Regions from separate parts of the Peribacillus sp. GL_122 genome, predicted to be linked through region 1. Evidence: predicted binding sites of a transcription regulator. Region 1 holds the regulator's gene; the other holds the start of a gene.

Region 1 (5,405 bases):
CTAAATAGGAGAATACATACATGAATGCACTCTCATTTTACTCCAAAATGCTAATAGAATCCTCAAATGGAATGTTCCATCAGAAGAATCCAAGCTTTTATTAATGTAAGTTTCTTTTTTCTTTTATATTTTTTATCTTTTGAGGAGTGACATCATTACCTTCTGGATCCACGACTTTCACATGCTCCAACGTATTGGTCATGGACTTTCTGAATGTTTCCAAATACTCACTTCTCAATTGGGTTTGCTCTTTTGCCTCAACTTCCGTCAAACCTTCAGCCTTTGCCTTTTTAGAAAGTTCATTAATACGGGCTAATTTTTCTTTTGATAACATAATTTCGCTCCTTCATAATCTGCGGATATTGTCATGGTATTAAAAAAATAGCGAAATTACAAGTTCTATGATTGACTTTCCAGTGTATTCAGTTGATGTTCGAGGAAACGCCTGTTCACCGTAGCCTTAGAAACATTGTATCCAAAGCCCCTTAAAGTTGCTGCGATTTCTGCAAATGTCAATCCATTGGCTCGAAGTTTAATAATTTCCTCTATAGGAATCTCCTTACGGTCCCTTCCAGTGGAATTCCTTTGATTCTGAAGATTTTTTTGAGGACGATACCCTTTTTCAACGGCCCTTATCATCCCGCGCTTTATTTTAAGATTATGTAGTTTCCTTTGATATTCTTCTACAATTCCGACTATCTGGATGACCATCGCATCCGAATCAGATAGCTCAAGTTCCCCATCGTGTGAGAGCGTATAAATTTTCACATCTTCTTTAAGGATGACATGGAAAAGGGCTATTTTGGCATTTCCTCTTCCCAGTCTTGTTTCGTCCTGGATTAATAGTACTTCAGCTTCTTTGGTTTTAAATAGTTCGAGCATGTCAAAAATGCCATCCCTATTCAACTCATAACCACTTGCCTGTTCTTTTATTATGGAAATGACTTCAGCATCCATCTTTTCTGCCAATTTGACTAATTCATCTTCTTGCCTTGCCAATGATGTTTCCTGTGACTCTTTTTCTGTGCTGACCCTACAATAGATTACCGCTTTCATAATACCCTACCTTCACTGCTTACTGCTCACTGGCCAAATTCTGAACAAGTTCTTCCCCTTTTACTGGAATGACGATGACTTGACCAGGTTTAATCGAATCCGCTCTGACTCCATTATGCTCTTCTATCCAACCAATGAATTCTTTTTTTGTCAAATTTGCTTCTTCATATTCTTCGGCAATTTCCCATAGGGTGTCACCTTCACTTACTTCTATAGAAAGGAAATCATTTTTTTGATCATTGTTCAATGTACAAGAGAATAAAATTGAAAAGATGAATACTGATCCCGCTAATAGAATCGTATAAATATAATTTTTGTATAATTTTTTCATAAATATCCCTCCAAAGCGAATGTTCGTTCGTATGTTATGATCAAATTATAATACGAACGTTTGTTTCAGTCAACAACAAAATTCGAACTTATGTTTGTATAGAGTTGGGGGCCATGCTATAATATAGCAAAGAACATTGGGGAAGAGGTGCACAAATGACTAAACTATCAAAACGGCAGCAAGATATTCTTGATTTCATTAAAGAAGAGGTTCGCCAAAAAGGGTATCCACCTTCCGTACGGGAGATTGGCGAAGCAGTGGGACTTGCATCAAGTTCAACAGTACACGGACATTTATCCCGCCTGGAAAGTAAAGGCCTGATTAGACGTGACCCAACCAAGCCAAGGGCCATTGAAATAATGAATTCGGAGGAAGCGAACAATATTCCCAAAGCCAATGTCGTGAACGTGCCGTTACTTGGAAAAGTAACAGCGGGCATGCCCATAACGGCCATCGAGAACATAGAAGAATACTTTCCGCTTCCCGAAAGCATGGTTCCACATGATGACCATGTATTCATGCTGGAAATCATGGGTGAAAGTATGATCGAAGCTGGAATTCATGATGGAGACTATGTCATCGTCAAACAACAAAGCAATGCCAATAATGGAGATATCGTCGTGGCCATGACGGAAGATGATGAAGCCACTGTAAAACGATTCTTTAAGGAACCGGATTACATAAGGCTTCAGCCTGAGAACTCAAATATGGAACCAATTATTTTACGAGATGTTTCGATACTTGGAAAAGTAATAGGCTTATATAGACAAATACACTAAAAGCGCTAACCGCGCTTTTTTTGTTTGTTTAATTTATGTCCTGAATTCTCTCAATATGCATATGGAAGAGTAGGTTTTGATATATTTTTTTAATAGAATCCATTTTCATGGGAATATCACATCTTTTATAACGGATGTAAGTACTTTGGCAAGAAGTTCATTCAAATAAAAAAGGAGAGCGTTAAAAAATACCGCTCTCAGTTAAAATTCATTTCACTCTTAATCTTTGGTTCACTTTAATAAGGTTAAGATCGACCAAGTCATTCCACTTTTGAATCTGCACTTGTGTAGAACCATATGCTTTTGCAAGCGCAGAGATGGAATCCCCCTTTTTGACAATATGATAAACCTCCTCATTGCTTGCATCATATATAGTTAAATCGCTTGTTTCGATAAGGTTCACCAGTTTTTCTGTATATTTCGGATCCGAGGCATACCCCGCATCGATTATTGCTTTGAGTGCTTTTTTGTAATCTTTTTCTCCAATGACAGATGTATATAGGCTTCTATTCCATGACGTCCCCTTTACGTATAGATTGGCAAGATCTCGAAGACTTTCTTCCCAAGATGGGTATTTTCTGAATTTGTTCCATACTTGAACGGGCACATAGTTGACGTATTCCATTGTTTGGATAATGACAGACTCACCCTTAAAGTCACCTTTTGTACCGAATATATTTTTTCCTTGATTTGCTAATAAGCTTGTCCCATATCCACTCTCCAAGCAAGCTTGTGCAATGACAACAGAAGGTAAAATATTAAATTCCTTTTGAATTTTCTGGGCATAAGGAGCAATTTCCTTAATAAATGTTTCCTTGCTCAATAGAACCTCCCATTAATAGGTATTACTTTATTTTTTACTGTTTATTTTCATTCATATCGTATTCTTAACCATGAGAAAGGTTACAGCTTGTCCATCAAAAATGAGTCCGATATTTCGTTCATTATTTTTACTATAGATAAACATACTTATGTTGGCTCGCTCCGTGTATTATTAAACCATTCCCGCTGCCAACCAGAAAAAGCCATCAATCCATATAATTATATGGATTGATGGCTTTAAAATTGAACTCTGAAAATCTTCAAAACCTGGTTGCATAACCTTTTATTTATTAGTTTTAAATATGAATTTATTTATTATTGTATAAAGCCTTGATAAAAAGTGAAAATTAATATTGAAAACTACAATTTAAGGTGGTGAAATTATGGACTTCCCAACCATCCATACAAACTTTTGGGATGCGGTAATAGCCATTCCGATCATCATGATTCTTACTCAACTTATTAAGGTCATTTTTCATATTCAGCCAAAATTCATCCCTACCATCGCTTTGGGTCTTGGCTTATTCATTTCCATTTTCATCAGTCATCGTAATCACTTGGTTGCAGGGATTTTCATGGGCTGGTTTTATGGCTATGCAAGCATTGGCAATTATGCTGCACTTAAAACTGGTATTTTGTCTTATAGAGGCACTTATCATAAGACAGATTAAACCCTTTGTCTCTCGCTGCAATTCATCAATCTCTAGTATTACAAGGAGCCCGACTTGCTTCTATCCTCATCGAAGGATCCGTCAAATTAATATCTATTTTAACAATTACGACCTGAATGTTTCCTTTGGCTGAATCACCAACTCCCAAGCTAACCATACCATTAAACATTACCCCAAAAATACCTTTTCAATTAAGAAAAGGTATTCATTTAGTAAAAAAAGGAGGTTCGGAATGCTCTTATCCCGAACCATGATTTTAATGGATGAAACCCTACCTGATTGAAGAAATTCACGACGCTCAAGCCGGAAAACTGACTTTTCTTCGAATTTGATACCTTCTCAATAAGAGAAGGCATTTCACTATTTCTCGATATAAACCGAACGAACCAGCGTCCGGGTTCTTTCACTGCCATCCACATTTTTTTCCTTGACGTCAATTGTTACATTATATACACCTGACTTAGGCACTTCTGGAAGGGTACCAGTAAAATTTTCGGTCTCCATTACCTTAATAGAGCTTTTCCTACTAATTTCATTACCGGTTTCATCTACTAAATGAACCAAAAATGTTGTGCTGATTGGCGTTTTTTTATCATTCATTGGATTCTTTATTAAAAATTTTGCATCTTTTTGCTTAACTTTTCCGGCCATACTTAATGTAATGGGATTCTTTTCGTTAAATTGTGCTGTGAACAGGTAGGCGTCTTTTGGCGATTTAGTCTTCATTCGCACTTTCCAGTCACCGATTTCGAGGTTGTTTCTATTGAATGTTTGGATGGTTGCACCATTAAAAAAGGAAGTTTCATTTTTGGCTGAATCAACCTTTAAGGAAGGTGAATATTTTTTATTGGATGGAGAAATCAATTCAACCTCGACATCATCTGAGGCTGTATATATGGTTATATTACCCGGGGCTGATTCATTTACATGGAAACTTTGTTCAATCCAAACATTTTGTTTCAGGACATCACCCAGAACAGTTTGAGCGAGTGCGGTTGTAATGACATCATCTTCAACTCGTTCTTTATAATTGACATTAAAGCCAGGAATCCCAGTGGTGGAAGTACTCCTTAAATAAGGTTCAATTCTTGAAAATACAGCTGAACCGACTCGGATATTGTCGTGATCAAAGTTGGGATCCGTAAATAAATGTGTTGCGTAGGGTATTTTTGTACTCCATACATTTACTAGACCATCATTTTCGCCATATGAAGATAAATATTGTCCACCCATTGATAAAGCTGAAAGAACCGGGCCTCTGTTCATACCTGCCACAGTGAAATACATGTTTTTACGAGAGTTAACATGGTTATCCGTGACAGAACGAAATTCCGCCATTTTACCAACTTGTAAAGAATAAGTTCCATCATCTTTTTGACCTAATAGGGAACCAAGCCAGCCCGCATACCAGCTATAAGCCAAATCAGCAAGGTAAGAACCATGATGAGGGGAAGCTAAAGTGATGACCCTTCCAACATATTGGTGTGCTCCATAGTGTACTAGAGCCGCTTGGGTGTCTGCCCCCCCTTTGCTGTGAGCTATAATATTTACTTTTTCGCCCCCGAAATGGTTACTGATTTCAGAAAGCATTTGCGCTAAAAGCCTTCCATTAGCATATTGGCTCACTGATCCATTTCCAGCTGAATCATGAAGCTGAACAAAAACCGTTTGGTAGCCTGCTTCATACGCCTTAGTATACATATCATTGATCCCATGATATTCCGTTTCACCGTACCAGCTGGTTGA
Region 2 (5,405 bases), 340 kb from region 1:
GCCGATGAGAAAAACACCTTTAGGTTTGTTCGTGATGAACTAGGCTTGCTTGTCGATTTCCTGGCCGAGCTATTTAAACAAGAAGGTCATAAATTAATTGGGATACGAGGGATGCCTCGTGTCGGGAAAACTGAATCTATCGTAGCCTCGAGTGTATGTGCTAATAAGAGATGGTTGTTTGTGTCATCGACCCTTTTAAAGCAGACTATCCGCAGTCAGCTTATTGAGGATGAATATAATAATGATAATTTGTTCATTTTAGATGGAATTGTTTCCACTCGCCGTGCAAATGAGCGTCATTGGCAGTTGATCCGCGAAATAATGAGGCTTGATGCTGTCAAAGTAATCGAACATCCGGATGTTTTTGTCCAAAATACGGAGTATACCCTCGAAGACTTTGATTATATTATTGAATTGCGAAACAATCCTGAAGAAGAAATAACATATGAAGTTGTCGACCAAAAAGACCAGTTTTCAGGGTCCGATTTTGGTTCCTTTGACTTTTAAAAATGGCAGGTGTTTTATTTGACTGAGTTAGGTAATCGATTAAAGGAAGCTAGGGAAGCCAAAGGTCTTAGCTTAGAAGATTTGCAGGAATTAACAAAGATTCAAAAGCGTTACCTCATTGGCATTGAAGAGGGAAATTACAGTATGATGCCTGGAAAGTTTTATGTACGGGCATTCATAAAGCAATATTGTGAAGCGGTCGGACTGGATTCAGAAGAGATTTTCGAACAATATAAGAGTGAAATACCATCGGTCTATAGCGAGGAATTGCCAGAACAGCTTTCAAGGGTCCAATCCAGAAAAACGATACCGGCAGGGGATTCGAAGGTTGTAGAAATGTTACCGAAGATCTTGGCTGTCGTTTTAGTAATTGGTGCTGCCGTATTGATTTGGGTGCTGGTATCGAACTATATGAGTAACCCGGATAATGATGACAAAAAGAACGCTAAAGAGAATGAAGCCGTGGGCTACAATAAAAGTGATGGGTTTAACGAAGAAAAAGAGAATGCAGACCAAAAACAGAATGAAGAAAAATCGGATTCATCTGATGAGAAGAATGAAGATGATGCAGTTGTCAAAGATGAAAAGAAAGAGCAAAAACTTGCCGTCACCAGTTCCAGCGGTAAAAATAGTACGTATGAATTAAAAAATACCGATACCTTTAAATTAAAGGTGACCTCCAAAGGCTCACCATGGGTAGGCATTAAAAATGGTGAAGGTAAATTACTTTTCCAGGGCACTATCGACAAGGACAAAAGCCAGGTAATTGATTTCACCAATGAAAAAGAAGCTGTCATCAATATAGGCAGAGCATATGAAACTGAGATTTATGTGAATGATGAGAAGCTGGAGTATTCCATTTCACCGACTGAAGTGAATACGCAATTGGTTACGATACAATTTACGAAAGCCGAATAGTCATCTTTTAGATGACTATTTTTGCTCTATATAATAGTAAGGCGACGGGAAATGGTTTACCCGGCATATAAGATTGGATTTTGAGTTAAATTATACATATAAGCATTATTTCAGATCTAAGACGCATTGCCCAAATGGCAGGCGTAAATTTTGGAGGTAAAAGTTTTGAATCTGCCTAATAAGATTACAGTAGCAAGAATCTGTTTAATTCCAGTATTTTTAATCATCATGCTTGTTCCCTTTTCATGGGGAACGCTAACTTGGGGAGAATACAGTTTGCCAGTGGCGCACTTAGCTGGAGCCATCCTCTTTATTATCGCTTCCACTACGGATTGGATCGATGGCCATTTTGCCAGAAAATATAATATGATTACTGATTTAGGGAAATTTTTAGATCCATTGGCTGATAAACTTCTGGTTTCGGCTGCCTTAATCGTTTTGGTTGATCTAGATTTAATGTACGGTCAATCTTGGATTGCCATCGTGATCATAAGTCGCGAGTTTGCAGTCACCGGATTACGTTTGGTGTTAGCGGGTACAGGGGAAGTGGTAGCAGCGAACCAGCTTGGAAAAATTAAAACATGGGCACAAATTGTTTCTATTTCGGCTTTATTGCTGCATAACCTTCCATTTGCCCTCATTTCACTGCCTTTTGCTAATATCGCATTATGGATTGCATTAATCTTTACAATCTGGTCAGGTTTGGATTATTTTATAAAAAACAAAGAAGTATTTGTTAATTCAAAGTAAAACGAATGGTGGTTTTGAAAAGATGGATGCAGAAATCATTGCAGTGGGCTCAGAGCTTCTTTTAGGACAAATCAATAACACTAATGGAAGATTCTTATCGCAGCAGTTTGCGGAAATGGGGATCAACGTTTTTTACCATACTGTGGTCGGGGATAACGACCGCCGTTTACAACAAGCTATAGAAATCGCTGAATCAAGGGCGAACTTGATTGTCTTTACCGGTGGACTTGGTCCTACCAAAGATGATTTGACGAAAGAAACGATTGCTCGTCATATAGGGAAAAAGCTCGTTTTTAATGATGAAGCTTTGCAATCCATTGAAGCTTACTTCCAAAAACGGGAACGTCCGATGACGGAAAACAACAAAAAGCAGGCCCTTGTCTTAGAAGGCAGTGAAGTGTTGGCAAACGATCATGGGATGGCACCGGGAATGGTCTTGTCCAAATCTGGGATTACATATATGCTTCTACCTGGTCCGCCAAGTGAAATGGAGCCGATGTTTTTAAGTTATGGTTATGAAAAGATCATGAATAAATTGGAAAAGCATGAACGGATCGATTCCAAGGTTCTTCGGTTCTACGGTATAGGCGAAGCCGAACTGGAAACGGTGATTGAAGATCTCCTTGTCAATCAAACGAATCCGACAATTGCTCCACTGGCAGCCGAAGGGGAAGTGACGTTAAGGATCACCGCTAAAGACTCATCTAAAGAAAAATGCGAAGAGCTTATATTGAAAGCGGAAAAAGAAATTCTTAGCAGGGTCGGCAAGTTCCATTATGGAAGTGATAATACTTCGCTAATAAAGGAACTTGTAAAAGAATTAACGGTCCGCAAGCTTTCGATTGCGGCAGCTGAAAGCTTGACCGGAGGGATGTTCCAAGAACAGCTGACAACCATCCCGGGCGCCGGTAAAGTCTTCAAAGGCGGAATTGTCTGCTATACGAATGATGCGAAGTCTAATGTCCTCGGCGTCAGTGATGATACCATTTCCGAGTATGGGGTGGTCAGCGGTGAGTGTGCTATGGAAATGGCCTCTAATGTCCGGAGCAAGCTCGATGCGGATGTAGGCATAAGCTTTACGGGCGTTGCAGGGCCGGATGAACAAGAAGGCAAGCCTGTAGGTACAGTATTTATTGGCATTTCCTATCGGGATGGAAACACTCATTTCAAGGAGTTGAATCTTTCAGGCAGCAGGGCGCAAAACCGTATTCGGAGTGTGAAGTACGGCTGTCATTACCTATTAAGGGATTTATAAACGCTATAAGCAGAGCTTTTTACAGCTCTGCTTTTTATTTGGTTTTAGAAGTTTGTTTCTTGAAAAATAGGGAAAAAAAGAAAAAAGTTAATTCAATGAAAATGTTTTTTTGGGGGAGTAAGTGAAACGAAATGGAGATTTCCTTTAGATAAAACGCTTTTTTTATAAAGAATATCCCAGAAGAAAAAAACGAATGAATGTTCGACTTTTTGCTTGGCAAAATAGTAAAAAGAGTATATAGTAAAGATAGGTTTTGAGACAGGGTACAAACCTTGATCTCAAATAATTGCTAACGTAAGTACATCTTTAATCGGGCAGCCGATTATTTGAATATAGAGGAGGAAATTGAGTGAGTGATCGTCAAGCGGCTTTAGATATGGCGTTAAAACAAATTGAAAAACAATTTGGTAAAGGTTCTATTATGAAACTTGGGGAACAGACTGATCGTAGGATTTCAACGATTTCAAGCGGTTCTTTAGCATTGGACGTAGCATTGGGAGTGGGCGGATATCCAAGAGGCCGGGTCATTGAGATATATGGACCTGAAAGCTCGGGTAAAACGACTGTTGCATTACATGCTATTGCAGAGGTACAAAAGACTGGCGGCACGGCTGCATTCATTGATGCCGAGCATGCGTTAGATCCAGCATATTCAGAAAAACTTGGTGTGAATATCGATGAGTTACTGCTTTCACAGCCTGATACGGGTGAACAAGCCTTAGAAATCGCTGAAGCGTTAGTTCGAAGTGGAGCGGTGGATATCATTGTCATTGACTCGGTGGCAGCACTTGTTCCTAAAGCTGAAATCGAAGGCGAAATGGGAGATTCCCATATGGGTCTTCAAGCCCGGATGATGTCTCAGGCACTTAGAAAACTGTCTGGTTCCATTAATAAATCAAATACCATTGCCATTTTCATTAACCAAGTCCGTGAAAAAATCGGTGTTATGTTTGGAAATCCGGAAACGACTCCGGGAGGCCGGGCATTGAAGTTCTATTCAACTGTTCGTCTGGAAGTGCGCCGTGCGGAACAATTAAAACAAGGTAATGAAATCGTCGGTAATAAAACGAAAATCAAAGTTGTAAAAAACAAGGTTGCTCCACCATTCCGTCAAGCAGAAGTTGACATCATGTATGGTCAAGGGATTTCACAGGAAGGTGAAATCATCGATATGGGTGCAGATCTTGATATCGTCCTTAAAAGTGGCTCGTGGTATTCATACAATGAAGAGCGTGTCGGACAAGGTCGCGAAAATGCGAAGCTGTTCTTGAAAGAAAATCAGGATATCGCTCAGGAAATTTCTCAGAAAATCAGAGATCACTATAATCTCGATGGAGAGCATGAATTACCGCCAGAAGAAAATGAACCAGAAGAGCATTTTGAATTGCTTGATTAATGATATTTATAAAAGGCCTAAGCTTGTTCGCTTAGGCCTTTTATGTATATTTTGAGAAAAGTGCGAAATTTTCAGCGGATTAAAGGGCATTGAAATCAGATTTACAGACTTCTTCCATAATGAATGCTGTAGATTATGATGGTTGATATTAAGAAAACTTGAATAATCATTGATACATAAGGGACAAACGCTTGACAATAAAAATTCTCAACTATACAATTAATATGTATATTTTACAATTTTTCAAACTAAAATTTTGAAAATTAAGTGCTGTATATTGAATTTATGTGCAATGTACTTGCCGACAGTTCAACATTTTATGTAAAAAGTTCATAGCAAGGGGAGGTGAAACGATGGAACCCATGACAATCATCTTCACTTTGCTTGGCCTAATCGTCGGTGCAGTTGTTGGTTATTTTATTCACAAATCAAAATTTGAGAGTAAAATAGCAGGGGCAAAGGGCTCTGCAGAACACATCCTTGAGGATGCAAAACGTGAAGCGGAAGCACTTAAGAAAGAAGCCTTGTTGGAAGCAAAAGATGAAATTCATAAAGTTCGTGCCGATTCGGATCGGGAAG

The links. Region 1 encodes LexA, which represses DNA repair genes until DNA is damaged. Its sites were predicted from a motif close to CGAACATATGTTCG; they were not measured.
Region 2: the regulator LexA is predicted to act here: its motif matches at 3,621-3,634, upstream of recA (recombinase RecA).

Annotation. Positions count from the first base shown of each region.
Region 1 covers NZ_CM174415.1:2,099,765-2,105,169, reverse strand. The annotation lists gene AC3ISB_RS10235 (DUF896 domain-containing protein) at 101-334, opposite strand; gene AC3ISB_RS10230 (YneB family resolvase-like protein) at 400-1,056, opposite strand; gene yneA (cell division suppressor protein YneA) at 1,076-1,387, opposite strand; gene lexA (transcriptional repressor LexA) at 1,543-2,166, shown strand; gene AC3ISB_RS10215 (glucosaminidase domain-containing protein) at 2,375-2,989, opposite strand; gene AC3ISB_RS10210 (hypothetical protein) at 3,372-3,659, shown strand; gene AC3ISB_RS10205 (esterase/lipase family protein) at 4,020-5,405, opposite strand, start outside.
Region 2 covers NZ_CM174415.1:1,763,411-1,768,815, forward strand. The annotation lists gene AC3ISB_RS08610 (DUF3388 domain-containing protein) at 1-507, shown strand, start outside; gene AC3ISB_RS08615 (helix-turn-helix domain-containing protein) at 526-1,425, shown strand; gene pgsA (CDP-diacylglycerol--glycerol-3-phosphate 3-phosphatidyltransferase) at 1,591-2,175, shown strand; gene AC3ISB_RS08625 (competence/damage-inducible protein A) at 2,198-3,430, shown strand; gene recA (recombinase RecA) at 3,780-4,826, shown strand; gene rny (ribonuclease Y) at 5,180-5,405, shown strand, end outside.